One region of the Zoogloea oryzae genome, then DNA from elsewhere that is predicted to be linked to it. Evidence: predicted binding sites of a transcription regulator. Region 1 holds the regulator's gene; each other region holds the start of a gene.

Region 1 (7,085 bases):
CCGCCGGGCGTGGCGGTGATGCGGGCCTTCTCGGTGGCGAAATTCACCTTCGCGTCGACGCCTGGCAGGCGGTTGAGCACCTTTTCGAGGCGCACCGCGCAGGCGGCGCAGCTCATGCCGGACACCGGCAGGTCGTAACGCACGTCAGCCGGCTCGCTCATCCCGCGTACTCCAGTGTTGGGTCAGAAATGGCACACCACGCCATTCCACAGCTTGCTGCCCAGCGACGGCGTCGTCACCAGACCATAGACGCCGAAGGCGAGCACCACCAGTCCAGACCCCGTACGCACCGCCTGGTTCCGCACCACGTCGCGCAGGCGCTTGAGCACCAGGCCCGCCAGCATCAGGTTGGGCAGCGTGCCGAGGCCAAAGGCCAGCATCAGCGCCGCGCCGCGCTCGGCCGAGCCGGTGACGAGGGCCGTCGCCAGCACGCTGTACACCAGCCCGCAGGGCAGAAAGCCCCACAGCGCCCCCAGCGGAAACGCCTGGGCCACCGAGCGTGCCGGCAGGAAGCGCCGGGTGAGCGGCTGGATGCGGTTCCACAGCCGCTGGCCGAGCTTCTCGACCCCCGCCAGCGCGCGGGTGAAGCCGGTGAGGTAAAGCCCCAGCGCCACCAGCATCAGGTTGGCCGCCACGTACAGGGCGAGCTGGATCGGCAGGATGTCGTTGAACAGCATGCCCACCGTGCCGATGGCGCCCATCGCCGCGCCGGCCAGGGTGTAGCTGCCGATCCGGCCGAGGTTGTAGGCCAGGTGCAGCGGCCACTCGCGACGCTTCTGGCCGGGCATCTGGATCGTCTGCACGGTGAGCGCGCTGACGATGCCACCGCACATGGCCACGCAGTGGGTGCCGCCCAGCAGGCCGATCAGGAAGACTGCGAAGTAACCGGTTTCCGGCATGGTTTCAACCCTGCAAATGAAAAGCGCCCCGCGAGGTCACGGGGCGCATAGTTTAGTCCTGACGATCCGGAGCAACCAGACGGCGAATCAGATCACCTTGGAGTAGCGGGTCCGCTCCCGGTCGGAGCGCAGGTAACGGTCGAACACCATCGCGATGGCCCGCACCAGCATCCGGCCAGCGGGCAGCACGCTGATCCACTGGTCGTCGATCTTCAGGAGGCCGCCCTTCTCCATCTCGCGCAGGTCGGCGAGCTCGGCAGCGAAGTACTTCTTGAAGTCGATCAAGTGGGCGATCTCGATGGATTCGATGGACAGCTCGAAGTGGCACATGAGCGCCTGGATGATCGCCCGGCGCAGCAGGTCGTCCGGGGTTAACTCGATGCCGCGCAGCACCGGCAGGCGGCCGGTGTCGAGGATGTCGTAGTACTCGTCCAGCGTCTTCACGTTCTGGGCGTACGTCGGCCCGACCTTGCCGATGGCGGAGACGCCGAAGGCCAGCAGGTCGCACTCGGCGTAGGTCGAGTAGCCCTGGAAGTTGCGGTGCAGGCGGCCCTGGCGCTGGGCGGTGGTGAGCTCGTCGGTCGGCTTGGCGAAGTGGTCCATGCCGATGTAGACGTAGCCGGCCTCGGTGAGGCGGCGGATGGCCAGCTGCAGGATCTGCAGCTTGGTCTCGCCCGACGGCAGCTGCGCGTCGACGATGCGGCGCTGGGGCTTGAAGAGGCTCGGCAGGTGCGCGTAGTTGTAGATCGACAGGCGATCCGGCGACAGGGCCAGGATCTGCTCAAGGGTGCGGTTGAAGCTGATAACGTTCTGCTTGGGCAGGCCGTAGATCAGGTCGACACTCACCGACTTGAAGCCGTGGGCGCGGGCCGCGTCGATCACCAGCTTGGTTTCTTCCTCGCTCTGGACGCGATTGACGGCCTTTTGCACATCCGGGTTGAAATCCTGGATGCCGACGCTCATGCGGTTGAAGCCCAGCTCGGCCAGCAGCGCGACGGTGGCTTCATCGACCTTGCGGGGGTCGACCTCGATGGAGTACTCGCCGTCGGGCACCAGCGTGAAGTGCTTCTTCACGATGCCCATCAGCTGGCGCAGCTCGTCGTGGGACAGGAAGGTGGGCGTGCCGCCGCCCAGGTGAAGCTGCAGCACCTCCCGCGGGCCCTGCAGGCAGGCGACCTGAAGATCAACCTCCTTCTCGAGGTACTCCAGATACTTGGCCGAGCGCCCGTGATCCTTGGTGATGATTTTGTTGCAGGCGCAGTAGTAGCAGATCGTATTGCAGAACGGGATGTGGAAGTATAATGAGAGCGGTTTGCCAATCCCGCCGATCGACCTCTTGCCGAGCCAGTCGCACAGCGCGTCGGAGTTGAAGGCCTCGACGAAGCGGTCTGCGGTCGGATACGAAGTGTAACGCGGGCCATTCACATCAAACTTGCGAATGAGCTCGGGGTCGAAGATCAGATCTTTTTGAGTCGCGTTCATGGGCGTGCTTCTATTAATTCCGCGAAACGATCGCAGAATCATCCTGTAATCGTATTGATGTGGATCAAAGGGCTCCAAAGGTTGGTAAATCCTCTCAAGTCCAGGTGGTAAGCGTACAGATGAATTCTGCGATTCCAGCAACAATTATCGAGATCAAGACAGCTTGTTCCCAGTGTAATCTGCGCGAGCTGTGCCTGCCGTTCGGGCTCGACCCGCGGGAAATAAACCAGCTCGACGAGCTCGTCGGCAGCCGTCGCAAGATCAAGCGTCAGCAGCATCTCTACCGCTCCGGGGAGTCCTTCGAGGCGATCTACGCGATCCGCGCCGGCTCGTTCAAGACCGATGTCATTCTGGAGGACGGCCGCGATCAGGTCACCGGTTTCCAGATGACCGGCGAAGTCCTGGGGCTGGACGGCATCAGCACCGAACACCACTCGTGCAACGCCATCGCCCTCGAAGACAGCGAAGTGTGCGTGATCCCCTTCAGCCGCCTCGAAGAGCTGTCGCGTCAGGTCGAGAGCCTGCAGCACCAGTTCCACAAGATCATGAGCCGCGAGATCGTGCGCGACCACGGCGTGATGATGCTGCTCGGCTCCATGCGCGCCGAGGAACGCCTCGCCGCCTTCCTGCTCAACCTGTCCCAGCGCTTCACCGCGCGGGGTTTCTCGCCGTCCGAGTTCCATCTGCGCATGACCCGCGACGAGATCGGCTCCTACCTGGGCCTGAAGCTCGAAACCGTCTCCCGCGCCTTCTCGCGCTTCCAGGAAGAAGGCCTGGTGGCGGTCCAGCAGAAGCACATCCGCATCCTTGACACCCCGGGGCTCAAGCGGCTGCTGAACCACCACGCCATCTGATCAGACGAGCGCGAGCCAGCCCGCCGGGTTCTTGGTGAGCGCCACTGACACAATGTACGAAAACACGGCCGCCGCCGCGGCGAGCGCCACCACGCGCACGCCGAGCGGCCGCGTCGGTCGCAGGGCCACGACACCTAGGCCGATGTAGGCCAGCAGGCCCAGCACCTTGGCGGTCAGCCAGCCATCCACGAAGGGGTATTGCCCGGCCATCCACGCCAGAGCGATGGCGCTGGCGAGCAGACACGAGTCGATCACGTGAGGCAGGCGCCGGGTCAGCCGGGCCTTGAGCAGCGGCGATCCGGTGATCGACCACCAGCCGCGCAAAAGAAAACCCGCGCCGCTCAGCACGACGCAGGTGATGTGGAGATGCTTGATGAGCAGGTACATGTCGCCTCGGATGGGGTTACGCCTTGACGACATTTTCGGGCATCCGCCCTGCCCCGTCCTTGCGGGGCCTCAACTTCAGCCGCGCAGCACGCCCACTTCCAGCGCCGCGAACCAGTTGATGAAGCGCTGCACGTCGGCGCCCTGGTAGATCGAGCCGTGCTGGGGCACCAGCATGTCGATCTCCAGCCGCGAGACGCGCTCGCACCAGTCACGCTTGGCCCGGTCGGAGCCCATCCAGCGCTTGTGGAAGGCTTCCGCGTGGCGGATGTGGCGGGAGAAATCCTCCACGTACAGCCCGCCCTGGTCGGGCGGCAGCAGCGCCGCGCCGATGTCGCCGGAGAACAGGATCTTGGCCTTCGGGTCATACAGGTTGAAGTTGCCCGACGAGTGCAGATAATGGGCCGGCACGGCCTGCAGTTCGAGGCTGCCGAGCTTGATGGTCATGCCCGGATCGGGAATCGGCACGAAGGTGGTGTCCTCGCCGCCGAAGTGGGGCAGGAAGGACTGCCACAGCCAGCTGGTGTAGCACTTGAGATCCGGCTTGAACTCCAGCCACAGGGCCAGGGACGAGATGATGTCCGGGTCCTGGTGGGAGGCGAACAGGCCGGCCAGCTTGGTGGGGTCGCACTCTGCCGACAGGGCCGAGAAGACCGCCGGAAAGATCTCGATGCCGCCCGGGTCGCACAGCAGCGCCTCCTCGCCATCGACGATCACGTATTCGTTGGTGTCGATGATGTAGCCCGGCTTGGTCGCATCGCGCGCGATCGCCAGCCAGCGGTGGTCGTCTTCCTGGAAGATACAGTGAGCCTGCTTCATGGGTTCCTAGTCCTTTACGAGCCGTTCCTTGCCGAGCACTTCGAGGGATCGCTTGATCTGCGCGATCACCTCCGCGAAATCCGTCGAGACCTGCATCAGCGCCGGGCTGAACCCGCCGCCGTAAGCCGCCTCGATCTTGGCCGAGCGGGCCAGCACGCCGCCCAGTTCGACCAGTTGCTGGGTCTCCTCGACCGCCGCGCGCAGGCGCAGGTCGAGGGCGCGCAGCTTGACCTGCTGGGCCGACAGGCGCGCCATCCCGCGCTTGCGGGCCTCGCGCACGCCGGGCACCTCGCCGGCGAGGCGGATCGCCTCGGCGAGGATCCGCGAGTTGCGCTGCTGCTGGACGACGCCGGTGACGCTGCCCACCGAGCCGGAGGTCATGTCGCGCAGCGAGGCCATGTGTCGGGTGAGATCCTGGGCGAAGCGGCGCAGTTCGTTGGAGAGCACGCCGAAGCCCAGCGCGGCGTTGCCCGCGCGCTTGGCCAGGAAGATGGCGTTGAGGGCCATCAGGTTGATCCGGAAGGCCGTCGCGACGATGGCCTTGATTTCTTCGTTGACCCGCACGATGCCGGCAAGCTCGCCGGAGCGGTGGTTGGTCAGTTTGAGGTTTCGTTCGGGCGCATTCATTCGGGGCTCTCGGTGACGGACCGCATGGGTGGGACGCATCGATCGGAGCGGTCGCCGCCCTCGATCCCATCGGGATGAGCCGGCCGGCTGCCGCGGGGAGATTAACGGCGTGATGCCGTCAAGCTTGAGCCTCCCCGCAGCACCCTCAGGAAGCCGCCGGGCGCTTCGGCGGGAGCAGGAAATCCCGCGGCCGGGTGCGCAGGCGATGCCACAGACGGCGGCGCAGCTCGCGCAGGTCGGACTTGGGCAGATCGTAGGCGCGCACGGCGGTCATCAGCGACAGGGCGAAGCTCACCCCGAGGTTGAGCACGAACATCACCCCGACGCCGGCCACCGCCAGCGTGAGCAGCCCGGTGCCGACCCACTTCATCTCGAGGGACGACGTGGCAAGGCTGAGGATGCCGGAGTTGAGCGTCACGTGACGCACATCCAGCGGCAGCCCGAAGAACTTGCCGAGCACCGGCGTCATCCCCAGCATCAGCCCGAGGGAGATGTTGGTCGCCCAGCCCGACATGTTGCGCGACACGATGCCGGCGAGCCGCATCATGCGCAGCCGCCCGAAGCGGTTGCCCAGCCGGTGCTCGGCGATCGCCTGGGGCAGCCGGTGATACACCGCCCAGTTATCCACCCAGCCACCCACCAGCGCCGCGAGGTACAGGATCACCCCGGTGAGCGCCGCGTAGAACACTGTCCCGCTATCGACCGGGCTGAGGGAATGGAAGACATAACGGGCCTCGTCGGTGGTGAGGAAGGCGTGCCCGGTGGCAAGGCGCCACGCCGCATCGAAGGCGTAGGCGCCGCAGGCCACCACCACCACGTTGGCGATGGTCGCCGCCAGCTGCGAGTGACAGATGCACGCCGCGTAATCGACGATCACGTCGAGGCGCTCGTTGCCCTTGCGGTCACGGATGATGGCCGCGAAGGCGGCGGCGGTCATCGCCGGCTGCTTGGTGGCGAGGATCAGCCCGAGCGCCTGGAGGAGCAGGAAGCTCACCGCGTAGTTGATGCCGGAGCCAAGCCCTTCCAGGAACAGCGCCAGCCCGGCGCCGGCGACGGTCATCTTCATCGCCGCGGTGCCCACCGTCAGCAGCCCGCCGCCGGCAGCGGCTGTCCAGATATGGCGGTAGTCCTCGTTGTTTTCAGCGATGTAATGCTCGCCGGTCTTGCCCGCGCGGTCGACGATGCGCCGCTGCAGGCGCTGCAAGTTGGCCCGCACCAGATGGCGCAGGCTGGCGCTCTCGTGGGCCGCGTAGGCCAGTTGCTGGAGCAGCAAGAGGACAGGCCCCGGCGAGCCGGGGTCGGCGGCCATCACCCCGACGATGGTCTCCATCCGCGTGAGGCAGCGGTCGAGCACGTCCAGCCCATACACGATATCCACGCTGATGCCCTCGGATTCGAGGCGCGTGGAGATCAGGTGCATCTCGTCCCGGCAGGCGGCCAGATCGAGCTGCCAGGCCTCGACGAGCTGCATCGACACGCGGCCCTGCTCCCAGGCGCAAAGCAGATTCTCGCCGCTGTCGGCGAGCCGCCGGAAGGGCGAGCGGGCCACCGGCCGATGCTCGCCCCGGGCCCGCAGCTTGAGGGACAGGCCCTGCCCCTGGACCCGGGCCAGGAGCAGCCGGAAACCATCGGCCATCGCGCCCTTCAGCGCCGTGCTCATCCCCGGATCATCAGCCGGGAACAGCAGATCCACGGCCCGCTGAAAGGTGGACGGCTGCAGGCCACGGATGAGGGTCAGATCCTTGTTGCGCCGGAAGCTGCGGCTCATCAGGTGCGAAAGATCGTGGTCGTCCCGGGGCGACGGGATGAGCTTGGCGGTCAGCCGGTCGCCGAACTCCGACAGAAAGCCCCGGTCGCTGGGAATCCCCACCTCGCCGAACAGGTTGGCCCCGTCGGTCTCGTCGAGGATGCAGCGGATCGCCCGGCGCACCGCGGCGGCCAGGTCGGGATGGGCGGCGAGCACGTCCATCAGCACCGCGAAACGCTGGGTGGCAGAGCCGTGCACGTCGGCCGAATCGAT
Region 2 (7,085 bases), on a different contig from region 1:
ATGCGTTTCGAAGGCTCCGAGAACTACGTCGCCACGCCCGACCTGATGCTGGCCGTCAATGCCGCGATCCGGCTGCAGCGGCCGCTCCTCATCAAGGGCGAACCCGGCACCGGCAAGACCATGCTCGCCGAAGAAGTGGCCGCCGCCCTGGGCATGCCGCTGCTGCAGTGGCACATCAAATCCACCACCAAGGCCCAGCAGGGGCTCTACGAATACGACGCGGTGTCGCGCCTGCGCGATTCCCAGCTCGGCGATGACCGCGTGAAGGACATCGGCAACTACATCGTCAAGGGCACCCTGTGGCAGGCCTTCGAGGCCGACGCGCCCTGCGTGGTGCTGATCGACGAGATCGACAAGGCCGACATCGAGTTCCCCAACGACCTCCTGCGCGAGCTCGACCGCATGGAGTTCTTCGTGTACGAAACCCGCGAGCTGGTGAAAGCGAAGCACCGCCCCATCGTCTTCATCACCTCCAACAACGAGAAGGAACTGCCCGACGCCTTCCTGCGCCGGTGCTTCTTCCACTACATCAAGTTCCCGGATCGGGACACCATGCACAAGATCGTCGACGTGCACTTCCCCGGCATCAAGCAGTCGCTGCTGAAGGAAGCGCTGGAAGTCTTCTTCGGCCTGCGCGACGTGCCGGGGCTGAAGAAGAAACCTTCCACGTCCGAGCTCATCGACTGGCTCAAGCTGCTGGTGTCCGAGGACATCCCGCCCGAAGCCCTGCGTTCGCCCGACCAGAAGGCCATCATCCCGCCGCTCCACGGTGCGCTGCTCAAGAACGAGCAGGACATGCACCTCTTCGAGCGACTGGTGTTCATGGCCCAGCGCAACCGCTGACGGCCGCCGGAGCGCCGCGATGCTCATCGACTTCTTCCTGCACCTCAAGGCCCGCAAGCTGCCGGTATCCACCAAGGAATTCCTGACCCTGCTCGAAGCCCTGCAGGCCGGGCTGGGCAACCACAGCCTGGACGACTTCTACTTCCTGTCCCGCGCCACGCTGGTCAAGGACGAATCCCAGTTCGACCGCTTCGATCAGGCCTTCGGTGAATACTTCAAGGGCGTCGAGTCGGTGCCCGGGCTGGAAGTCGATCTGCCCGAAGAATGGCTCAAGGCGATGATGCAGAAGCACCTCACGCCCGAGGAGAAGGCCAAGCTCGAGGCGCTGGGCTGGGACAAACTGATGGAGGAATTCAAGAAACGCCTCGCCGAGCAGAAAGGCCGCCACCAGGGCGGCAGCAAGTGGGTCGGCACCGGCGGCACCTCGCCCTTCGGCAACAGCGGCTACAACCCGGAAGGCATCCGCGTGGGCGGCGAATCCGCCGGCAACCGCACCGCCGTCAAGGTGTGGGACCAGCGCGAGTATCGCAACCTGGACGACACCGTCGAGCTCGGCACCCGCAACATCAAGGTCGCGCTACGTCGCCTGCGCCGCTTCGCCCGCCTGGGCGCGCCGGACGAGCTGGATCTGGACGGCACCATCGCCGCCACCGCCCGCAACGCCGGCTACCTCGATCTGCTGATGCGCCCCGAGCGCCACAACGCGGTGAAGGTGCTGATCTTCTTCGACGTGGGCGGCTCAATGGACCCGTACGTGAAGGTGTGCGAAGAGCTGTTCTCGGCCTGCCGCGCCGAATTCAAGCACCTGGAGTACTTCTACTTCCACAACTGCGTGTACGACCACGTGTGGCGCGACAGCTTCCGCCGCCACTCCGAGCGCACACCCACCCTCGACGTGATCCACAAGTACGGGCCCGACTACAAGTTGATCTTCGTGGGCGACGCGACCATGAGCCCCTACGAGATCCTCCAGCCCAATGGCTCCATCGAGTACAGCAACACCGAGGCCGGCGCCGTGTGGCTGCGCCGCCTGGCCGAAGCCTACCCGGCCGTCGCGTGGCTCAACCCCGAGCCCGAGCGGATGTGGGATTACCGCCAGTCGATCGGGATCATCCGGCAGATCCTCGCCGAGCGGATGTTCCCGCTGACCCTCGACGGCCTCACCCGGGCCATCAGCCAGCTGTCCCGCAAAAACTGAGGCGGGCCGAAGCCCGCCTCGTTTCACCCGTCGCCGGACAACGCCGGCGCTTACGGCACCCGGTAGAAATCCTGGGTCAGCAGATCGACGCCGCAGGGCAGCTGCTCGATCCAGTCGAGGAAGCGATTGACCATCGCCTTGCCCTCGAAACGGCAGCCGTGCTGGGGCACGATCATCTCCACATCCAGCTGGCGGACCATGTTCACCCAGAAGCGGCAGATCTTGTTGGAGATCATGTAGCGACGGTGAAAGCCGATCATCGTGGCGATGTGCTCGTCGAAGTTGGTGACCGGCTTGGAGGCCTGGTCGTGATCCACGAGGGACGCGCCCATGTCGCCGGTGAACAAAATCTTCGAGACCGGGTCATAGAACTGGAAGTTGCCTTCCGAGTGCATGAAGTGCGCCGGCACCGCCTTGATGGTGTTGTTGCCGAGCACGATGTTCATGCCTTCGTCGGGGATGCCGATGATCCGGGCGGTGTAATCCTTGCCGGTGGTGAAGTGGGGCACGAAGCGCGTCCAGAGCCGCGAGATCATCACCTTGCAGTGGGTGGCGACCATCCACTTGTTGAGGGACGCGATGATGTCCGGATCAGCGTGGGTGGCGAAGATGAAATCCAGCCCGCGGGACGGGAAGAAGCGTTGCATCGACATCAGCAGACCGGTGTAGGTCATGTTGCCGCCCGGATCGATCAGGGCGCCATGCTGGCCGTCTACAATGAGGAACTGATTGCACTGGACCGCGTGGTCGGCCTCCTCGTCCACAAGGTCGTAGAAGGCCAGACAGGCGTGCGTGCCATTGTTGAAGAGTTCGACAGCCATGTTGTTGAAATGTGCAATATCGGTGGGACCAACACTTTATCCGACAAAATGACATGTCGAAAAGGTGACAGTGATTTACATTGACGATTATCAAACTATGTCCTCGTCAGCCTTGCACGTTTTGGAGTATGTTGCCCATTTTTGCCCTGCAGCAAAGAGGCCCCCGCTTGTGAAGAAATCCGCCCTGCTATTCCTCTCCGTCGCTTGCCCCATCCTGTTCGCGGCCGCTCCCGCCACCGCACTGGGGCCCTCGTCCCAGGCGGGCACTTCAAGCTCGCAGGCGAGCCGGCTGGAGAAGACGGTGCCCTTCGGCGGTGCGCGCTCGGCGTACAACGACACCCGCCGGAGCATGCAGGTCAGGCCACCCAGCTCCACCATCTGCGCACTCCGGGAACAGACCCAGGGCATCGGCACGACCCGCCAGGACGCCTCCGGCAAGATCCAGGTCTTCAATGACCCGCGCACCCAGAAGGGCTCCAGCGGCGACATCTACGGCGACTGCAACCGCAGCCTCGCCGGGCGCGTGGCCCCGCGCGGCATCGCCAAGCCCAAGTCTGCCTACAACGCCCGCACCAACACGCTCAACGCAGCCAGCGACGGCTACGTCAACCGCTCGGCCACCCGCTCGATGATGCCGAAGAAGCTGCCCTCCATGTACGACCCGGCCACCGGCACGCTGCGCGCCGCCAAGCGCCCCAACGCCTACCAGATCTACCAGGAATGAAAACGGGGGCGCACACCCAAAGGTATGCGCCCCCGTTCGAGACCACGCCAGCCGGGGCCTGAAACCCCGGCGCGGCAGATCGTCAGTTGCCGTTCATCGCCAGCATCAGCTGGTTGATGCGCTTCACGAAGCTCGCCGGATCGTCCAGCGTACCGCCTTCGGCCAGCAGGGCCTGATCGAAGAGCACCGCCGCCCAGTCGTCGAACTGCTTGTCCTCGTACTTGAGGCGCAGCACCACCGGGTGAGCCGGGTTGATCTCGAGGATCGGCTTGGAGATCGGCATGGTCTGGCCGGCGGCCTTCATCAGGCGCGCCAGGTTCATCCCCATGTCGTGCTCGTCGGCCACCAGGCAGGCGGGCGAATCGGTCAGGCGGTGGGTGACGCGGACTTCCTTCACCTTTTCGCCGAGGGTGGTCTTCATCTTGTCGAGCAGATCCTTCAGCTCGCCGGTCTCCTTCTCGACGGCGGCCTTCTCGGCTTCGTCTTCCAGCTTGCCCAGATCCAGCCCGCCCTTGGCCACCGAGGCCAGCTGCTTGCCGTCGAACTCGGTGAGGTTGCCCACGACCCATTCATCCACGCGGTCGGACAGCAGCAGCACCTCGATACCCTTCTTGCGGAAGATCTCGAGATGCGGGCTATTCTTGGCCGCGTTGAAGCTGTCGGCGGTGACGAAGTAGATCTTGTCCTGACCTTCCTTCATGCGGCCGATGTAGTCGGCCAGCGACACGGTTTCCTCGGCGGTGTCGGCGTGGGTGGAGGCAAAGCGCAGCAGGCCAGCGATCTTCTCCTTGTTGGAGTGATCCTCGCCGACGCCTTCCTTCAGCACCTTGCCGAATTCCTTCCAGAAGGTCGCGTACTTCTCCTTCTCGTTCTCGGCCATGTCCTCGAGCAGGCCCAGCACCTTCTTGGTGCAGCCGGCGCGCAGGGTGTCGATGTCCTTGGATTCCTGGAGGATCTCGCGGGACACGTTGAGCGGCAGGTCGTTGGAATCCACCACCCCACGCACGAAGCGCAGGTACAGCGGCATCAGCTTCTCGGCGTCGTCCATGATGAACACGCGGCGCACATAGAGCTTCACACCGTGGCGGGCCTGGCGGTCCCACATGTCGAAGGGCGCGTGGCCGGGCACGTAGAGCAGCTGGGTGTACTCGTGGCGGCCTTCCACCTTCGAGTGGGTCCAGGCCAGCGGCGCTTCGTAGTCGTGGCCAACGTGTTTGTAGAACTCGGTGTATTCCTCGTCGGTGATGTCCGACTTCGACCGCGCCCACAGGGCGTTGGCCTTATTCACCGTTTCGTCCTCGTCAGTGACGACCTGTTCCTTCTTCTCCTCGTCCCACTGCTCCTTCTTCATCACGATGGGCTGAAGGATGTGGTCGGAGTACTTCTGGATGATCGAGCGGAGCTTCCACGACGACAGCAGGTCGTCCTGGTCTTCACGCAGATGCAAGGTGATCTCGGTGCCGCGGCCGGCCTTCTCGATCGGCTCGACGGTGTACTCGCCGGCGGTGTCGCCGGTCATCGAGCATTCCCACTGCACGCCGTCGGCGGCAGCGAGGCCGGCGCGGCGGGTGCGCACCGTCACCTTGTCGGCCACGATGAATGCAGAGTAGAAGCCCACGCCGAACTGGCCGATCAGGTGGGCGTCCTTCTTCTGGTCGCCGGTGAGCTTGCCGAAGAATTCCTTGGTGCCCGACTTGGCGATGGTGCCCAGGTTGGTCACCACCTCGTCGCGGCTCATGCCGATGCCGTTGTCGGCGATCGTCAGGGTGCGGGCGGTCTTGTCGTAGGCCACGCGGATCTTCAGTTCGGCGTCGTCCTCGAACAGCCCGCCGTTCTCAAGGGCTTCGAAACGCAGCTTGTCACAGGCATCGGAGGCATTCGAAACCAGCTCCCGCAGGAAGATCTCGCGGTTCGAATACAGCGAATGAATCATGAGGTGCAGCAGCTGCTTTACCTCGGCCTGGAAGTTCAAGGTTTGCGCGGACGTTTGCTCGACAGTCATAAAGCTTGCTCCATAAGAACCGTTAACGCTCCCCATATGGGTGCTGCATTCCAGCTTTCAAGCCCCCCACCCCGTCGATGGACCGAGCCCGCCTGCCATCATCCCTGCTGTCGCACCTGTCGCTGCCGACAGACCAAGGCGCCCCGGGCACGTTCCGCCCGATGCGCAGGCTGCGCGCGGCCATCTGGCTGGCCTTCGGGCTGCTCGCCACGCTGATCGTCGTCGTTGCCGTCTCGCTGATCCGCTTCGATCACCGCGCCGCCCTCCAGCAGACCGAATCCGAACTCCAGAGCCTCACCCGCGTCTTCGAGGAGCACGTGGCCCGCAGCTTTGGCGAGGCCGAGAGCGCCGTCACCGAGATCGCCGGGCTCGTCGCCATCCGCAGCGGGGCCGACAGCTTCGCCGAGCGCGAACTCCAGAACCTCCTGCGCGAACGTGCGGCCAATCTGCCGGAAGTCGAGAACCTGTTCGTCGAAAGGGAAGACGGCAGCCTCGCCGCCCAGTCCGACGACGAGCAAGTCGCCGCCGAGGCCACCGCGTCAGCCGCTGAACGGCGCAACCTGCCCATGCGCATCGACGAAGGCATCACCATCGGCAGCCCGACCCGCAGCGCCAACACCGGCAGGTGGATCACCCCGGTCACCCGCCAGGTCTTCGACGCCAGCGGCAAATACGTGGGCACCGTGGGCGCCGCCATCAGCCATGCCTACTTCGAAGGCATCTACCGGGACATCCGCTTCGCCGAGGGCGACACCATCCTGATCCTCCACGCGATCCGCGCGATCACCCTGATCCGCCACCCCCAGGTGGATGCGCTAGTCGGCCGCAGCGTCACGGATTTGCCGGCCGTCGGGCCCGAGCCGGCATCCCGCAGCATGGTGGTGACCAGCCCCCTGCAGGGCGAACGCGAAGAGCGCATCACCGCCTACCGGCGCCTCGCCGACCGTCCGCTGGTGGTGGGCACCAGCCGCCCCATCGCCGCCGCGCTGGCCGACTTCCATGAACACCGCCGGCGCATCATCGCCGCCGCCGGGCTGATGCTCACGCTGCTCGGTGCCCTCGCCCTGCTGCTCCACCGGGACACCCGCCGGCGCGACGAGGAAAGCCAGGCCCTGGCCGAACTCAACGCCACCCTGGAAGACCGCGTGCGCCTGCGCACCGACGAGCTCGAACAGACCAACCGCGAGCTCCTCAACTTCAGCTATTCCATCTCCCACGACCTGCGCGCGCCGCTACGGGCCATCAACGGCTTCGCCCACGCACTGGAAGAGGACTACGGAGAACGTCTCGACGACGCCGGGCGCAACTACGTGAACCGGCTGCGCAAGGCCAGCCTGCGGATGGGCGACCTCATCGACGAACTGCTCAAGCTCGCCAGCGTCTCCAACCGCCCGCTGCACATCGAATCCACCGACATCTCGGCGATCGCCCGGGAAATCCTCGACGACCTCGCCGAGCACGATCCGGCGCGGCTGGTCCACATCCACGTGGACGCCG
Region 3 (7,085 bases), on a different contig from region 1:
CGGCCGTAGCAGATCTTGCCGTAGGCGCCGGGCAGGCCGTCGATGTCGGGCGCCCAGCCGACGGTCATGCCGTCGAAGGCGTAATCCACCAGCAGCGAGGGCGTGCCGCCGTTGCCGGGGCGCGGGGCGTTGAGGCGCAGGTTGCTCGGGGCACCGTGGGTGGACGGGCGACGGCCCACCGAGAACCAGATGTCCTGATCGGCGATGTTGCTGACGGTGGCAAAGGCCCGATCGACGTTGAGATAGCTGCTCGACGGGATGTGGCCGAGGGTACCGTCGAAGACACCGACGCGATCGGCGAAATACGGGGCCGATCCGCCGTTGGTCACGGCATCGTCGTCGCCGGCGCCGAAGGTCTTGTACATCACCAGCCGTGCATTGACGGTCACGTCCTGGGTGGCCTTGGCGACGAGATCGAGACCGAAGCGGTTGGTGTAGAGGGTGTCGTTGCGGGGCTTGTAGGCGGGTACCGAGACACCGAAGCTGCCCAGCGCACCCATCATCCCGGCGTTGGCGCCCATGAAGCTCTGGGCCTGCTGGTAGGTGCGCACGCCGGACATGTCGGAGGCAAACCGCATCAGCCCCGCCAGCGCGGCGCCATTGGCGGGCGTGGGGTTGGCGAAGAAGTTGGCCTGGAGCTGGGCCTGGGCGTTGGCGAAGGTGGCGCTCACATCGGTGAAGGGCTTGGTCTCGCCCCACAGGCTATCGACGCGGAACTGGTAGTCGCCGCCGATGGTGAGCCAGCGCTCGGAGGATTTGTCCTCAGCCTTGACCACCTTCTCCTTCAGCTCTTCAGTGGCCTGGCGGTTGGCGGTGGTGGCGGCGTTGTTGGCTTCCACCTGGCCCTTCAGGCGGGTGAGTTCCTGGGAGAGGGCTTCGATCCGCTTGAGCAGTTCGGCGTTGGTTTCGGCCTGGGCCTGGAAGGGCAGGAACAGCCCTGCCACCAGGACGCCGATCAAGGTTCTGACATGACGGGTTTGCATGACAACTCCCTGTAAGCTGCGTTGTTTGAATCAGTGATCGTCGTCCCAGCCGGTGACCATCGCCCGGAAGTGGGCCATTGGCGTGTGGCCGGTGGTGCCGAGGTAGATGTGCCCGATCAGGAAGGCCAGCATCAGGAAAGCGCCCACCGTGTGCACGGTGGCGATCGTCCCGAGGTCGACGCGGAAACCTGCGGCGCCCAGCTCGTTGTAGAAGAGATAGGCCAGCCCCGAGAGCCAGATCAGCGGCGTCACCACCATGGTCACGCCCAGGTAGGTCTGGGCCTGCATGGGGTTGTGCTTGCGCTCGCGGGTCGGCTTGAAGGGGTGAGGCTCGCCCTTGAAGATCCCCACCGCATAGAAGCGGACGATCTTGTCGATGTTCTTCATCGTGGGGATGTATTGCCGCCACTCGCCGGTGGTGAGGTGCCAGAACATGGCAAACACCCACAGCCCGATGAAGGCCCACACGGAGGTGGTGTGCACCCGGTGGGCCTGCTCGAAACCGAGCAGGTGATAGCTGCCGTGGATCTCGAAGCCGGTGATCAGCATGCCGATGATGAGCACCGCCTGAATCCAGTGCCACAGGCGCTCGAAGCGGGTGAAGATATAGACGCGTCCCATGATCCCGTCTCCCGGTCAGTGCTTGCGATTGACGAAGCGGATGAGGCCATGCACCAGCACGCCGGCAAGGAGCGCCGCCGCAGCCAGCCAACCCACCGTATCGACGATGCGGTTGCCACCCCGGCCAGGGATGTAGATGCCCTCGATCTTCTCGAGGCGTCCGCCGCGGGCGTGACATTCGGTGCAGGCCAGGGCCTTCTCCTTGGGGGCGACCATGTGGGTGATCGGCCACATCGCCACCGTCTCGATGAAATCCACCTTGCCCGAGTAGGGCTTGCCCACCGTGGCCATGCCCGCGGTGATGGCCTTCTGCCAGTCCATGTTCTTCCAGTAGGCGGTGTCGTCCTCGCCGGCCAGATGGGCCACCACGAGGGAACGATTGACCGGATCGAAAGGCTGCTTTCCGCGGAACACCTTGACCGGCCAGATCATCGACTTGCCATCGTCCGGCCCGCCTTCAAAGGTGTTGATGGCGATCGGCTGGCGGCTCTTGTCGATGTCGTCACCGAGCAGGGTGTATTTCACCGAGCCGTTGAACCACATGTACTCGGGGCGGACGTTCTCTTCGAGCACGAAATCGCCCTTGATGCCGTTGTAGGTGATGTGGCCGTCGTCGTTGGTGATGACCAGCGGCTTGCCCTTGGCGTCGCGCTTGCCGGCGGTGGACCAGTCCCAGGACATCTTGGTGGGCATGTCGCCCCGGGCGAAGGCAGGGATGTGACAGGTCTGGCAGGCCACCTTGTCGGTGTGGTCGTTGAGCTTGGCCATGCCGTGGGGCGCCTGGCCGTGGCAGGCCTGGCAGGTGGCCGGATTGCTGCTGTCGGCCTTGCCGCGCATGTGGGCGCCACCCTTGTCCATGGCGGTGGGCGCATAGCGGCTGCCGGGCACCTGGTGGCCGTCGGTCTTGTGGCAGGTGGCACAGGTGAAGTTGTTGCCCTCGGCGTCCATGTGCACGTCGAGCGCCTTGTCGGGCTGCTCAAGGGAGCTGTCCAGATCGCCGTGCTTCACCGCGTCGCCGCCGCCGCCATAAAAATGGCACGCGCCGCAGGTTTCACGACGGGTCTTGCCGACCTTCTGGGCGATGGCCTGCAGATCGATGCCGCGGATGATCTTGCCTGAGCCAGGGGGAAACTCGGTGTCCTTGGTCACCGGGTTGCCGGCAAAGCCGGAGGGCTTCTTGTATTTGCCGGTGGCGTCGTGGCACACCAGACAATCGACGTTCTCCTGGGAGGCGAAGTCGAACTTGCTGCCGTCCTCCATCCCGTAGCCGATGTGGCAACTGGCACAGGCCTTGTAGTTGGACGAAACCGAGGTGCAGAAATTGTTGATCACATGCCGCTTGCCGAGCGTCTGCCCGGTGCCGGGATTCACGTATTCCCACTTCCAGTGCTGGGTCTGGTGAACCTGCTTGGCGGCCTCCGTGTGACACGTCAGGCAGGCCTTGGTGACTTCCGGGCCAGACTGGAACGGTCGCTGGAGTTCCTTGAACTTGCTGTGATCCGCCGTGGACTTGAGCAGCGCCGCAGTGGCCGCCCCCGCCTTCTGATCGGCCGCCGCATGGGCAGTCCCTCCCATCAGCGTAGCCATCGACAGCGCGAATAAAAGTTGCTTGAGCACTTGCATACGCCCCCCTCTTGCGAATCAACCGACTGAAGTGGTGCACGGCAAAACAGCACAAGTGAAATCTAAGAACTTTCTAATATTCGAATATTGATATTCATCAATACCCACGATGAGATCACGGTTAAAACACACGTTGCCGGCAACGATGTTGCGGCGCCTTGCTGCCGGGCCGGTTTTTGCCGCGACCAGACATCCCGGAGCGTGGTGGATTTCACCGAAGCAAAAGCGCTCACCCCGAACGACAAAAGGCCGCGCACCGGGCGCGGCCTTTCATCTGCCAGAAAGACGGAAAAGGGTCAGTGGGCCAGAAAATCCACCACCATCCGGTTGAACTTGTCCGCGTGCTCCCACTGGGCCCAGTGCCCACAACGATTGAAGATGTGCAGCTCGGCGTTGGGCATGCCCCACAGCAGGCGCAGGCCCACGTCCATGGGCACGAAGCGGTCGTCGCGGCCCCAGATGACCAGCGTCGGGGCGCTGATCTCGCCCAGGCGCGGGCCGTAGTCGGGGAACTGCTTGGGGTTGGCGGCCAGGCTCTTGACGAAGTTCTCCAGGTGATCCTTGCGGGCCATCATGTTGTCGAGGCGGGCCTGGTACAGGGCGTCGGTGAGGCTGCTGGTGTCGAACACGAACACCGCCATCATCTTCTTGAGGTTCTCGATGGTCGGGTCGCGGTACAGCCCCTGCAGCAGCTTGATGCCTTCGGTGGGCATCGGCACGAACTGGCTGGGGCCACCGGTGCCGCCGCCCATCAGCACGAGCTTGCCGACGCGGCCGGGGTTGAACAGCGCAAACGCCACGGCGCTGTGGCCGCCCATGGAGTTGCCGATGATGTGCACCTTGTCGAGGCCCAGCGCATCGAGCAGGCCCTTGAGGCAGCGGGCGTTGAGCTCGGAGCGGGAACCGGCGCACACGATCGGGTCGCTCTTGCTCCAGCCCGGGCAGTCCATCAGGATCACCCGGTAGCCGGCAGCAACCAGCGGCTCGATGTTGCGGTTGAAGTTGGCCCAGCCGCTGGCGCCAGGGCCGGAGCCGTGGAGCATCACCACCGTCTCGGCGCCGCTGCCGCAGTCGTTGTAGTGCAGTTGCAGGTCGAGGTCGCCCTCCGTGATGCGGACGAACTTGCTGGTTTCGGCTTCGGTCAGGGCGGGGGTGGGCGCGGCGGTCGTCATCCTGTTTCCTTTCGGCGTGACGCAGGCCGGCGGCGGGGCCGGTCGCGACTTATTGTTGTGTTGTGGAGTCGGGGGCCGGCGCGCCGCGATGGACACGGCACGCGGCCCGGCCGGGCAGTACAGCACAGGCGGGCGTGCCGATGCATCCCGGGCGGGCGAAATGTCCACTGCTTGCACAACCAAAGGCGGTCAGCCCTCGTCGGGCAGCATCTCGTAGAAGTTCTTGCCGATGGTGTCAATGTGGCGCACCCCGAGCTCGTCGGCGATCTCCTGGCACATCTCGAAGGCCAGCACCAGCTGGGCGCGAGAGGTGGCGTTGCGCAGGTGGTCGCGCACCGGCTGGTCGCCGTGGCGCAGGCTCTGCTCCATGGTGTTGAGCAGGTACAGCCGCGCGAGAGCCAGGGATCGCCGTTGGCGCGGGGCGTTGGCCGGGCGCTCGGGCACCGGCGCCGGCCGGCTGCGCGCATCCATCTGCGCCGAGGCGCGGCTCGCCACCGCCGCCACCGGCCGCGGGCCGCCCACGCGGATCACGAAGCCTTCGTCGTGGAGTGTTTCAAGCGCCTGGCGCACGTCGCCCAGGCCGGCGGCAGCGTCGATCAGCTCGGCCACGCTGCGCCGGCCGTCCACGAGGATCAGCATTGTTCGAAGGCGCGGCGGAACCCGTCTTGTGCGGGTTGCGATCTCCTCCACCCCGGCCACGGTCTTGGCCAGAATCCAGTCGTTGCCCATTGCGCGCCCTCGTGCTGCTTTCTGATACGGGACGCGATCATAAGGATTGAAAACTTCAGTGTCGTGACACCCGCCTATGACGGAAGCTCGCAGGCGCGTGGGCAAACACCACCGAGAAGACGAGGATCAGCCAGAACAGCGCCGGGCGCGCGGCTTCATCCACCACGAAAATACCGATCAGCACGAACTTGACCAGCAGCGAGAGGCCGGCAAACTCCTTGAGCCACAGGGCGTTGGACCACGCGTCCAGCGCCGCCATCGCCACGCCCGAGGCGACCATCAGGATCAGGAAACCATGGGTCTGCGCGGTGGCCCCCGCCATCAGCCCGGCCCCCACGCCCACCACGCCGGCCAGGTGCGCGGCGCGCAGCAGCACGCCCAGCCAGCGCCGGCCGGGAAAGTCGCGGTAGGTGGATGAAGAGCCGGCGCTCATGGCGTCACAGGTCGGCGCGCGGTTCCCACGCGTAGCCGCGCCGGGTGAGTTCGTCGGTGATGCGGGCCATCGCCGTCTCGACGCTCGCCAGCGGGCCTTTCATGCCCAGCTCGATGTGACGCGGCACGCCATCGCCGCCCACGCTGGGCAAGCTGAACAGGGTGGCGTCGGGAAAATCGGCGGTGATGGCTTCCATCAGGTCGATGAGCTTGCCCTCCAGCGCCTCCCAGGCGATCACCGAGCGCTCGACGTAATCCGCCTTGTGGTGCAGATGCGCCAGGCGCTGGTCGAGCACCCATTCGATCATCGGCCAGGCCATGACCGGAAAGCCGGGCACGAAGTAATGGTTGGCGATCGAGAAGCCGGGGATTCGGTTGTAGGGGTTGGGGATGATCTCGGCACCCAGCGGATACACGCCCATCTGCAGGCGCTGGGGCGTGGTCTCGTCGCCAAAGCGGGCGCGGATCTCGGCCTCGGCCTCGGGGTGCAGCGCCAGCGGCACACCCAGCGCCTCGGCGGCGGCCTGGCGGGTGTGGTCGTCGGGGGTGGCGCCGATGCCGCCGAAGCTGAACACGATGTCGCCGCCGGCGAAGCTCTCCTTCAGCGTCTGCACCAGCCGCGGGCGCTCGTCGCCCACGTGGCGCGACGACGCCAGCCGCAGCCCGCGGGCCTTGAGCAGCTCGACTACCTTGCCAAAGTGCTTGTCCTCGCGGCGACCGGAGAGGATCTCGTCGCCGATAATGATTGCGCCGAAAGCCGGCGTGGAATCCGCAGCCATGGTCAGTTCACCTCGATGATGTTTTCGCGGCTGCGCGCCACGCGCAGCGCCGACAGCAGGTAATGCACGAAGGCCAGCCCCGAAAGCGCCGGCGCAAACAGGTTGATGAGCGGCAGGTGGGCCATCGCCGCACCGACGAGGCCAACGCCAAACAGCCCGCTGGAGTGCTGGGCCGGCAGGGCTTTCATCTCGTGGGTGTCGGCGTGGGCCATCAGCGCGTCGTAGCGGAAGGCGCGCTGGTTGAGCCACGCGGTGAGGATCAGCGAGATCAGCAGGCCAGCGCCGGGGATCAGCCACAGGGGCAGGCTCAGCACCAGTAGCACGAGAAACTGGATGACCGAGGTGAGCGCGTTCCAGACGCTGCCCACCTGGCTGCCGCCGCTGCGGCGGGCGATGTCGGCGTAGTCGCTGACAGCCACCTTCTCGAGCATCAGCGGCAGCGCCACCGCCGCCACCAGAAAGGCCGCGGTCACGTAGATCATCGGCAGCGCCAGCACCACCAGCCCGATCTTGAACATCAGCAGCGCCACCAGCATCGCGCCTTCGGACGAGGCCAGCCAGCTACCCACCAGCGGCATCGCGGTGATGAGGCCGCTGCCCAGCGCCACCAGCGAACCCCAGCTCGTCACCAGCAGGCCCGTCCAGATGATGCTGGCGGCCAGCGTCGGCCACATCAGGTGCCACAGGATGCCCGGCCGGCCCAGGCTGCGGGCGGCGGAGAAGTAGGACAGCAGGATCGTCTTCAT
Region 4 (7,085 bases), on a different contig from region 1:
CGCGATGATAACGCGGCCACTTCGGCGTGGCGGAAGCAGTCGGTGGTGTGGTCGTTCACCAGCCCGGCGGCCTGCATGAAGGCGTAGCAGATGGTGGTGCCGACGAAGCGGAAGCCACGCTGCTTGAGGGCCTTGCTGAGCGCATCGGACAGCGGCGTGCTGGCCTGGGCGTCGGCGAGGCTGGCGAGGCGGTTCTGGATCGGCTGGCCATCGACGAAGCGCCACAGCCACGCGTCGAAGCTGCCGAACTCGGCCTGGATGGCGAGAAAGGCGCGGGCGTTGTCGATGGTGGAGGAGATCTTGAGGCGGTTGCGGACGATGCCCGGGTTGGCCATCAGCCGCGCCTGATCGGCGTCGGTGAAGCGGGCGACGACGGCCGGGTCGAAGTTGGCGAAGGCTTTGCGATAGCCTTCACGCTTCTTGAGCACGGTGAGCCACGACAGCCCGGCCTGGGCGCCTTCGAGGGTGAGGAGCTCGAAGAGCGCCTGGTCGTCGTGGAGCGGCACGCCCCATTCGGTGTCGTGGTAGGCCTGGTACAGGGGATCGGCCCCGCACCAGGCGCATCGCACGAGGGGCGCGCCGGCCACCATCAGCCTTGCAGGTTGAGGATGCCGTGCTTGACGGTGTTGTCCTCGGGGTCGTTGGACAGCACGAAGCCCAGGCTGGCGACGAACTTGAGCATGCGCTCGTTGTTCGACAGGAAGATGCCGGTCATGGCGCTCAGGCCGCGGGCGCGGGCGGTCTCGATGAGCACGCCCATCAGCCGGCGGGCGAGGCCGCGGTGCTGCCAGTCTTCGGCCACGACGATGGCGAACTCGCAGGTTTCGCCGTCGGGGTTCACCGCGTAACGGGCCACGCCGATCTCCTCCTCGACACCATCCTCTTCGATGATCGCCACGAAGGCCATCTCGCGGTCGTAGTCGATCTGGGTGAGGCGGGCGACCATCGCCGGGGGCAGTTCGCGCATCGTGTTCATGAAGCGCAGGTACTTGGTCTCGGGCGACAGCTTGCGGACGAACTCGACTTCGAGCTCGGCATCTTCGGGCTTGATCGGGCGGACGGTGATGTCGCCTTCGGGCATCGAGATGCGGGTGATGAGGTGCGACGGGTAGGGGTGGATCGCCATGTGGTCGTAGCGATCGGCCGTCGGGGCGATGTTGTCCACCACGATGCGGGCATCCACCGCCACCGCGCCGTGCTCGTCGACGATCAGCGGGTTGATGTCCATCTCGCGGATCCACGGAAGCTCGCAGACCATCTCGGAGATGCGCAGCAGCACGAACTCCAGCGACTCCATGTTGATCGGCGGCATGTTGCGGTATTCGCCGAGCAGGGTGGCCACGCGGGTGGACTTGATCAGATCCTGCACCAGATAGCTGTTGAGCGGCGGCAGGGCGACGGCGCGGTCGGCCTGGATCTCGACGTGGGCACCGCCTTCACCGAAGGTGATCACCGGCCCGAAGATCGGGTCGCGGAAGGCGCCGACCATGAGCTCGCGGCCGTAGGGCTTGACGACCATAGGCTCGATGGCGACGCCGTTGATGATGGCGTCGGGGCGCTTGCGCTTCACATCCTCGAGGATTTCCTGGTAGGCGGAGCGCACCGCGGCGAGGCCGTTGAGGTTGAGCCGCACGCCGCCGGTGTCGGCCTTGTGGGTGATCGACGGGGAGTCGATCTTCATGGCCACCGGCAGGCCGAGCTCTTCGGCCAGCACCATGGCTTCGGTTGCGGAGCGGGCGACGACGGTTTGCGCGATGGGAATGCGGAAGGCCGCCAGCAGGGCCTTGGATTCCATCTCGTTGAGGTTCTTGCGGCGCTCGGAGAGGGCGGTCTCGATGACCAGCCGGGCGCTCTCGACGGACGGCGGGTTGAGGTCGGACGACAGGGACGACGGCGTCTGGACCAGCAGCTTCTGGTTGCGGTAGTAGGCCGAGATGTGGCCGAAGAGCTCGACGGCGGGCTCCGGCGTGCGGAAGGTGGGGATGCCGGCGGCTTCGAAGATGTGGCGGCCTTCGCGCACCTGCTCTTCACCCATCCAGCAGGTGAACACGGGTTTGTCGGCGTTGCGTTCGACGTCGATGATCTGCTGGGCCACTTCGGTGGGCGAGCACATGGCCTGCGGGCACAGCATGGTGAGCACGCCTTCGACGTTCTCGTCCGCCAGCACGATCTCGAGGGACTTGCGGTAACGCTCGGCGTCGGCGTCGCCGATGATGTCGATGGGGTTGGTGTGCGACCAGGTGGGCGGCAGGATCTCGTTGAGCTTGGCGACGGTGGCGTCGGACAGGGTGGCGAGGGGAATGCGCAGGTCGGCGGCACGGTCGGCAGCCATCACGCCCGGCCCGCCGCCGTTGGTGATGATGGCGAGGCGGTTGCCGCGCGGACGGAAGTGCGAGAACAGCGCGTTGGCGGCAGCGAACAGCTGGCCGAGGTTGTACAGGCGGATCACGCCGGCGCGGCGCAGGGCGGCGTCGAACACCGCGTCTTCGCCGACCATCGCGCCCGAGTGCAGCAGCGCGGCGTGGGAGCCGACCGGGTGACGGCCGACCTTGATCAGCAGCACCGGCTTGACGCGGGCGGCTGCGCGCAGGGCGCTCACGAAGCGCCGCGCGTCCTTGATGCCTTCGACGTACAGGAAGATGCTTTCGGTGCGGGAATCCGACACCATGTATTCGAGGACTTCACCGAAGTCGATGTCCACCGAGGTGCCCAGCGAGACGACCGACGAGAAGCCGACGTTGTTGGGGCGCGCCCAGTCGAGGATCGCCGAACAGAGGGCGCCGGACTGGGAGATGAGGCCGATGGAGCCCTTGGTGGCGCCGCCGTGGGCGAAGCTGGCGTTGAGGCCGAGCTCGGGGCGCAGCACGCCCAGACAGTTGGGGCCGAGCAGGCGGATGCGGTGCCGGCGGGCGTTCTCGATGGTGTTCTTCTCGAGCATCTTGCCCCGGGGGCCGGCGTCGGAGAAGCCGGAGGGGATCACGACCACCGACTTGGTGCCGGCGCGGCCGCAGGCGTCGACGATGGCCGGCACGCGGTCGGCCTTGGTGGTGATGATCGCGAGATCGAGCCGCTGGGGGATGTCCTCGACGCTCTTGTAGCAGGGCACGCCCAGGACTTCTTCGTATTTGGGATTGACGGCGAACAACTTGCCCTTGAACCCCGCCTCCAGCATGTTGCGGACAACCACGTTGCCGAGGGAGTTTTCCCGTTCGGTGGCACCGATGACGGCCACGGACCGGGGTTCGAAGAGGGGGGTGAGGTAGTGTCGTTCGTTCATGATGGATGCTCGGTTAGTGCAATTCGGTTGGTCTGCTGGGGCGACCATGACCCTTGCCGTAGCCGCAGATATTCTTATCGTCAGTTAACAGTCGAATTTTAACCCGCAAGAATGCTGCCGGATATCGGTAAAAGTGCCGATGTATTGCGATGCACAACATTAGTTGTGACTTATATCAACGCTTTTGAATTCAGGCTGTTGCGCAGCAGCAACGGTTTGGCTGCCGCACAACACCCGGAGGTGCCGGATCAGTGGCAGAGCGTGAAGAAGAAGCTGGCGCCCTGGTCGGGGGTCGACTGGGCCCAGACGCGCCCTTCGTGGCGCTGGATGACGCGCTGGACGGTGGCGAGGCCGATGCCGGTGCCGGCAAATTCGCTGATGCCGTGCAGGCGGTGGAAGGGGAGGAACAGCTTGGAGGCGAAGGTCATGTCGAAGCCCGCGCCGTTGTCGGAGACACAATAGACGATCTGCCGGTCGCGCATCTCGGCGTGGAAGCGGATCTGCGCCACGTCGCGGCGGCTGGTGAACTTCCAGGCGTTGCGCAGGAGGTTTTCGAGCGCCACGCGGATCAGCGCGCGGTCGGCGGCGGCGACGAGGTTGGGCTCGACGTGGATCTCGATGGCGCGTTCCGGGTCTTCCTGGCGCAGTTCGGTGAGGATCTGCTCGACGATCTGGCTGAGGTTCACCTGCTCGCGCTTCATGGCCTGGCGCGTGAGGCGGGCCAGGTCGATGAGGTCGTCGATGAGCCGCGCCATCTTCTGCGTGGCGATGCGGATGCGGTGGAGGTATTCGCGGCCGGTTTCGTCGAGGCGCGGGGCGTAGTCCTCGGCGACGATCTGGGCGAAGCCGTCGATGGCCCGGAGCGGCGCCCGCAAGTCGTGAGAGACCGAATACGAGAAGGCTTCGAGCTCGCGATTGGAGGCTTCGAGTTCGGCGGTGCGCACGCGCACGCGGGCTTCGAGCTCGAGGTTGAGGTTGCGCTGGGACTGCTCGGCTTCCTTGCGGGCGGTGATGTCGTCCAGCGTGCCGGAGCTGCCCACCACGTGGTCGTAGGTGTCGCGCAGGGGGCGGATGGTGGCCTCGACCCAGCGCAGGCCCTCGGAGTGGGTGCGCAGGCGGAATTCGAACTGGGCGATGTCCTCGTAGCCCTCGCGGATGCTGCGCAGGTGCTGCTCGACCCGGCTGCGGTCTTCGTCGGCGACGAAATCCAGCAGGCTCTGGCCGATGGACAGCCGGCCGTCGAAGCCGGTGGTGTGGCGCCAGGCCCGGTTGAGGAAGGTCACGCGACCTTCGCCGTCGGTCTGGAAGAGGATCTCGTTAACCGACTCGACCACGTCCCGGTACATGGCGCGGCTCTCGCGCAGCACCTGCTCGGCCGACAGCCAGCGGGCCACGTCACGCAATACATAAAGCACCGCCGGCTGGCCGTCGAAGCGCATCCGCACGCCGGTGGCTTCGGCGTTGATGCATTCGCCGTCGAGGCGCTGGTAGCGCAGGGGCAGCGGGGCGAGGCCGGTCTGCTCGGGGTTGGCGGCAAACTGCTGGAGCCGCGCGGCTTCCATCGCCCGGTCGTCCGGATGGACGAGGTTGAGCATCTCGATGCCTTCGAGCGCGCGGGTGTCGTCGGCGGCAAACAGGCGGCGGCTGGCGGCGTTGGAGAGGTGGATGCGCCCGTCGATGCACACCAGGGTAGCCTCGGGCGATAGCTCGAAAAGCTGGCGGTAGCGCTCCTCGCCGGCGCGGCGGGTGTCGAGGGTGTCGCGCACCGCGGAGATGTCCTCGACGACCACCGCGAAGGACGGCGGCGTGTCGTCGCGGCCGGGGATCAGCCGGACGGATTCGCGGCACCACAGCATGCTGTCGTTGGCGCAGTGGTAGCGCACGTCGCGGCTGTAGTGGTCGATCTCGCCCGTGAGGCAGCGGGCCCGCAGGGCCTTGCCGGCGGCGGCGTCTTCGGTGCTCATCACGGCGTCGAGGGCGGCGCCGGCGAGGGCTTCGGCCGGCTGGCCCAGGAAGGCGGCGAGGGCGGCATTGACCTGCAGCCAGCGGTCATCCACCGAGATCCGCCCGACATTGGCCGGCGCGTGCTCGAAGAGCGCGCGGAACAGGGCTTCGTCCCGCTGCAGCTGCTCGCGGGCGACGACCCGATCAGTGATGTTGCGGGTGGTGCCGCAGTAGCCGGCGAACACGCCCCGGTTGTCGAACACCGGAATCCCCGATTCGCTCAGCCAGATCGCCCGGCCGTTGCGGTCGCGGCGGCAGAACACCAGATTGGAGAAGGGCTCGATCTGCTTGAGCTGGGCGATGTGCTCGGCCCACGGGGCTTCGTCCGGGGATTCGCCGGGCAGCTCCCAGCGCCGGTTGCCGATGGCGTCCTCGGCGGCCAGGTCGGCCAGGTGGCCGGAGCTGGCGGTGATCGCGGTGTAGCGCAGGTTGGCGTCCTGCTCCCAGTAGCCGTCGGTGCTGTAGGCGATGAGGGCGTGGATGCGCTCTTCGTTGCGTTCGAGGTTGGCCGACAGGCGTGCGCGGTCGGTGACCTCGCGGCCGATGCCCCGGTAGCCCTGGAACTGGCCGGCGGAATCGAAGATCGGTCGGCCGCGAAGTTCAAGGTAGCGCACCTCGCCCGTCGCACTGCGGCGCGTCAGCGTGACGGCGATCGGTCCGTGCCGGCCCAGGCTTTCCTGGTGGGCGATGGCGAAATCGGGCGGCAGCTCGGGGACGATCACCTCTTCCCAGCTGCGGCCGATGGTGTCGGGCGGGATGATGCTGGGCGGGGTCGGGGCGTCGGGCACCGGCACGAAGCGCAGCGTGGCGTCGGTTTCCCACGGCCAGTCGGAGGCGATCTCGACGAAATCCCGCCACGGGGTGGTTGGCACACCCGGCGGCATGGGGCGGGGCGGCATCGCCGAAAGCGGTGGCGCACCCGAGACCGACAGGGGGGCCGGCGCCGGCGGCGGCACGGGGCGTGGGCGGGAGATGCGGCCGAGGAGCAGGCCTGCTGCCAGCCCGCCGCCGGCCACCAATAGATAGGGCAGGGAAGTCTGGATGCTGAAGTCGCCCGCCCCGCCCGCGGCGGCAAGAACGACGGGCGCGTAGGCACCTCCCGCAGCGAGCAGAAAGGGGAGGGCTGCCCGACGGAGCAGCGGAGAGGCGGGACGGAAGAGCATCAATACATATTATCTGCGCCACGAATGCATTTTTCGCAGCCCAACTCGCCATCGAGCATGCGGCGTGACACGGAGTGTGTAAAATTTCTCCAAACGGCTATCAGGCACGGACAGGCTGCCGCGGCAGTGGTTCAGAAGCGTTTCAGAAAATTTTTTGATTTTCTGTTTGACTGATAGGAAGAGGCTATGTATTATTCGCGCCTCTCGGGGTGTAGCGCAGTCCGGTAGCGCGCTTGCTTTGGGAGCAAGATGTCGGGAGTTCGAATCTCTCCACCCCGACCAAAGCTTGACCCCGGTGCCCGCGGCGATCTGCCCGTAGCTCAACTGGATAGAGCACCGGCCTTCTAAGCCGGGGGTTACAGGTTCGATTCCTGTCGGGCAGGCTCAGACAATTTGGTTTCAGGTTGGCGACGCAAGTCGATGACCTTCAGTGGCGGCATTAGCTCAGTTGGTAGAGCACTGGATTGTGATTCCAGGTGTCACCGGTTCGATCCCGGTATGTCGCCCCAAGCAACACAGCGAAAGCCCCGAGAAATCGGGGCTTTCTGCTTTTCAGCGCTGCCGTTCTCCCTCGCGCCTTCTCGCCAGCCCGGATTCTGGCCGTCTTCGGTGACCGCCGGGTGACTGGCGTCGCGACGACG

What was found. The regulator FNR, encoded in region 1, switches genes on or off when oxygen is low (the NO sensors DNR and NnrR bind a similar motif). The targets are predictions, from matches to a motif close to TTGANCTAGNTCAA.
Region 2: a site for FNR is predicted at 2,943-2,956, ahead of QQK25_RS02235 (oxygen-binding di-iron domain-containing protein). Genes of this name have one in related genera too.
Region 3: a site for FNR is predicted at 3,315-3,328, ahead of QQK25_RS18865 (tetrathionate reductase family octaheme c-type cytochrome). Genes of this name have one in related genera too.
Region 4: a site for FNR is predicted at 3,443-3,456, ahead of QQK25_RS11175 (bifunctional acetate--CoA ligase family protein/GNAT family N-acetyltransferase). Genes of this name have one in related genera too.

What each region holds. Positions count from the first base shown of each region.
Region 1 covers NZ_BSPX01000105.1:1,675-8,759, forward strand. The annotation lists partial or broken gene QQK25_RS21020 (heavy metal translocating P-type ATPase) at 1-161, opposite strand, end outside; gene QQK25_RS21025 (sulfite exporter TauE/SafE family protein) at 183-899, opposite strand; gene hemN (oxygen-independent coproporphyrinogen III oxidase) at 987-2,381, opposite strand; gene fnr (fumarate/nitrate reduction transcriptional regulator Fnr) at 2,501-3,235, shown strand; gene QQK25_RS21040 (SirB2 family protein) at 3,236-3,622, opposite strand; gene QQK25_RS21045 (oxygen-binding di-iron domain-containing protein) at 3,698-4,438, opposite strand; gene QQK25_RS21050 (methyl-accepting chemotaxis protein) at 4,445-5,065, opposite strand; gene QQK25_RS21055 (transporter-like protein) at 5,211-7,085, opposite strand, start outside.
Region 2 covers NZ_BSPX01000003.1:62,603-69,687, forward strand. The annotation lists gene QQK25_RS02225 (AAA family ATPase) at 1-843, shown strand; gene QQK25_RS02230 (vWA domain-containing protein) at 863-2,041, shown strand; gene QQK25_RS02235 (oxygen-binding di-iron domain-containing protein) at 2,092-2,862, opposite strand; gene QQK25_RS02240 (hypothetical protein) at 3,032-3,586, shown strand; gene htpG (molecular chaperone HtpG) at 3,669-5,588, opposite strand; gene QQK25_RS02250 (sensor histidine kinase) at 5,666-7,085, shown strand, end outside.
Region 3 covers NZ_BSPX01000075.1:1,211-8,295, reverse strand. The annotation lists gene QQK25_RS18875 (DUF3373 family protein) at 1-983, opposite strand, end outside; gene QQK25_RS18870 (cytochrome b/b6 domain-containing protein) at 1,014-1,604, opposite strand; gene QQK25_RS18865 (tetrathionate reductase family octaheme c-type cytochrome) at 1,620-3,227, opposite strand; gene QQK25_RS18860 (alpha/beta fold hydrolase) at 3,524-4,399, opposite strand; gene QQK25_RS18855 (hypothetical protein) at 4,589-5,128, opposite strand; gene QQK25_RS18850 (hypothetical protein) at 5,184-5,561, opposite strand; gene QQK25_RS18845 (competence/damage-inducible protein A) at 5,566-6,339, opposite strand; gene QQK25_RS18840 (EI24 domain-containing protein) at 6,342-7,085, opposite strand.
Region 4 covers NZ_BSPX01000029.1:44,555-51,639, reverse strand. The annotation lists gene QQK25_RS11180 (DNA-3-methyladenine glycosylase I) at 1-569, opposite strand, end outside; gene QQK25_RS11175 (bifunctional acetate--CoA ligase family protein/GNAT family N-acetyltransferase) at 590-3,277, opposite strand; gene QQK25_RS11170 (PAS domain-containing sensor histidine kinase) at 3,526-6,444, opposite strand; tRNA gene QQK25_RS11165 (tRNA-Pro) at 6,650-6,726, shown strand; tRNA gene QQK25_RS11160 (tRNA-Arg) at 6,754-6,827, shown strand; tRNA gene QQK25_RS11155 (tRNA-His) at 6,878-6,953, shown strand.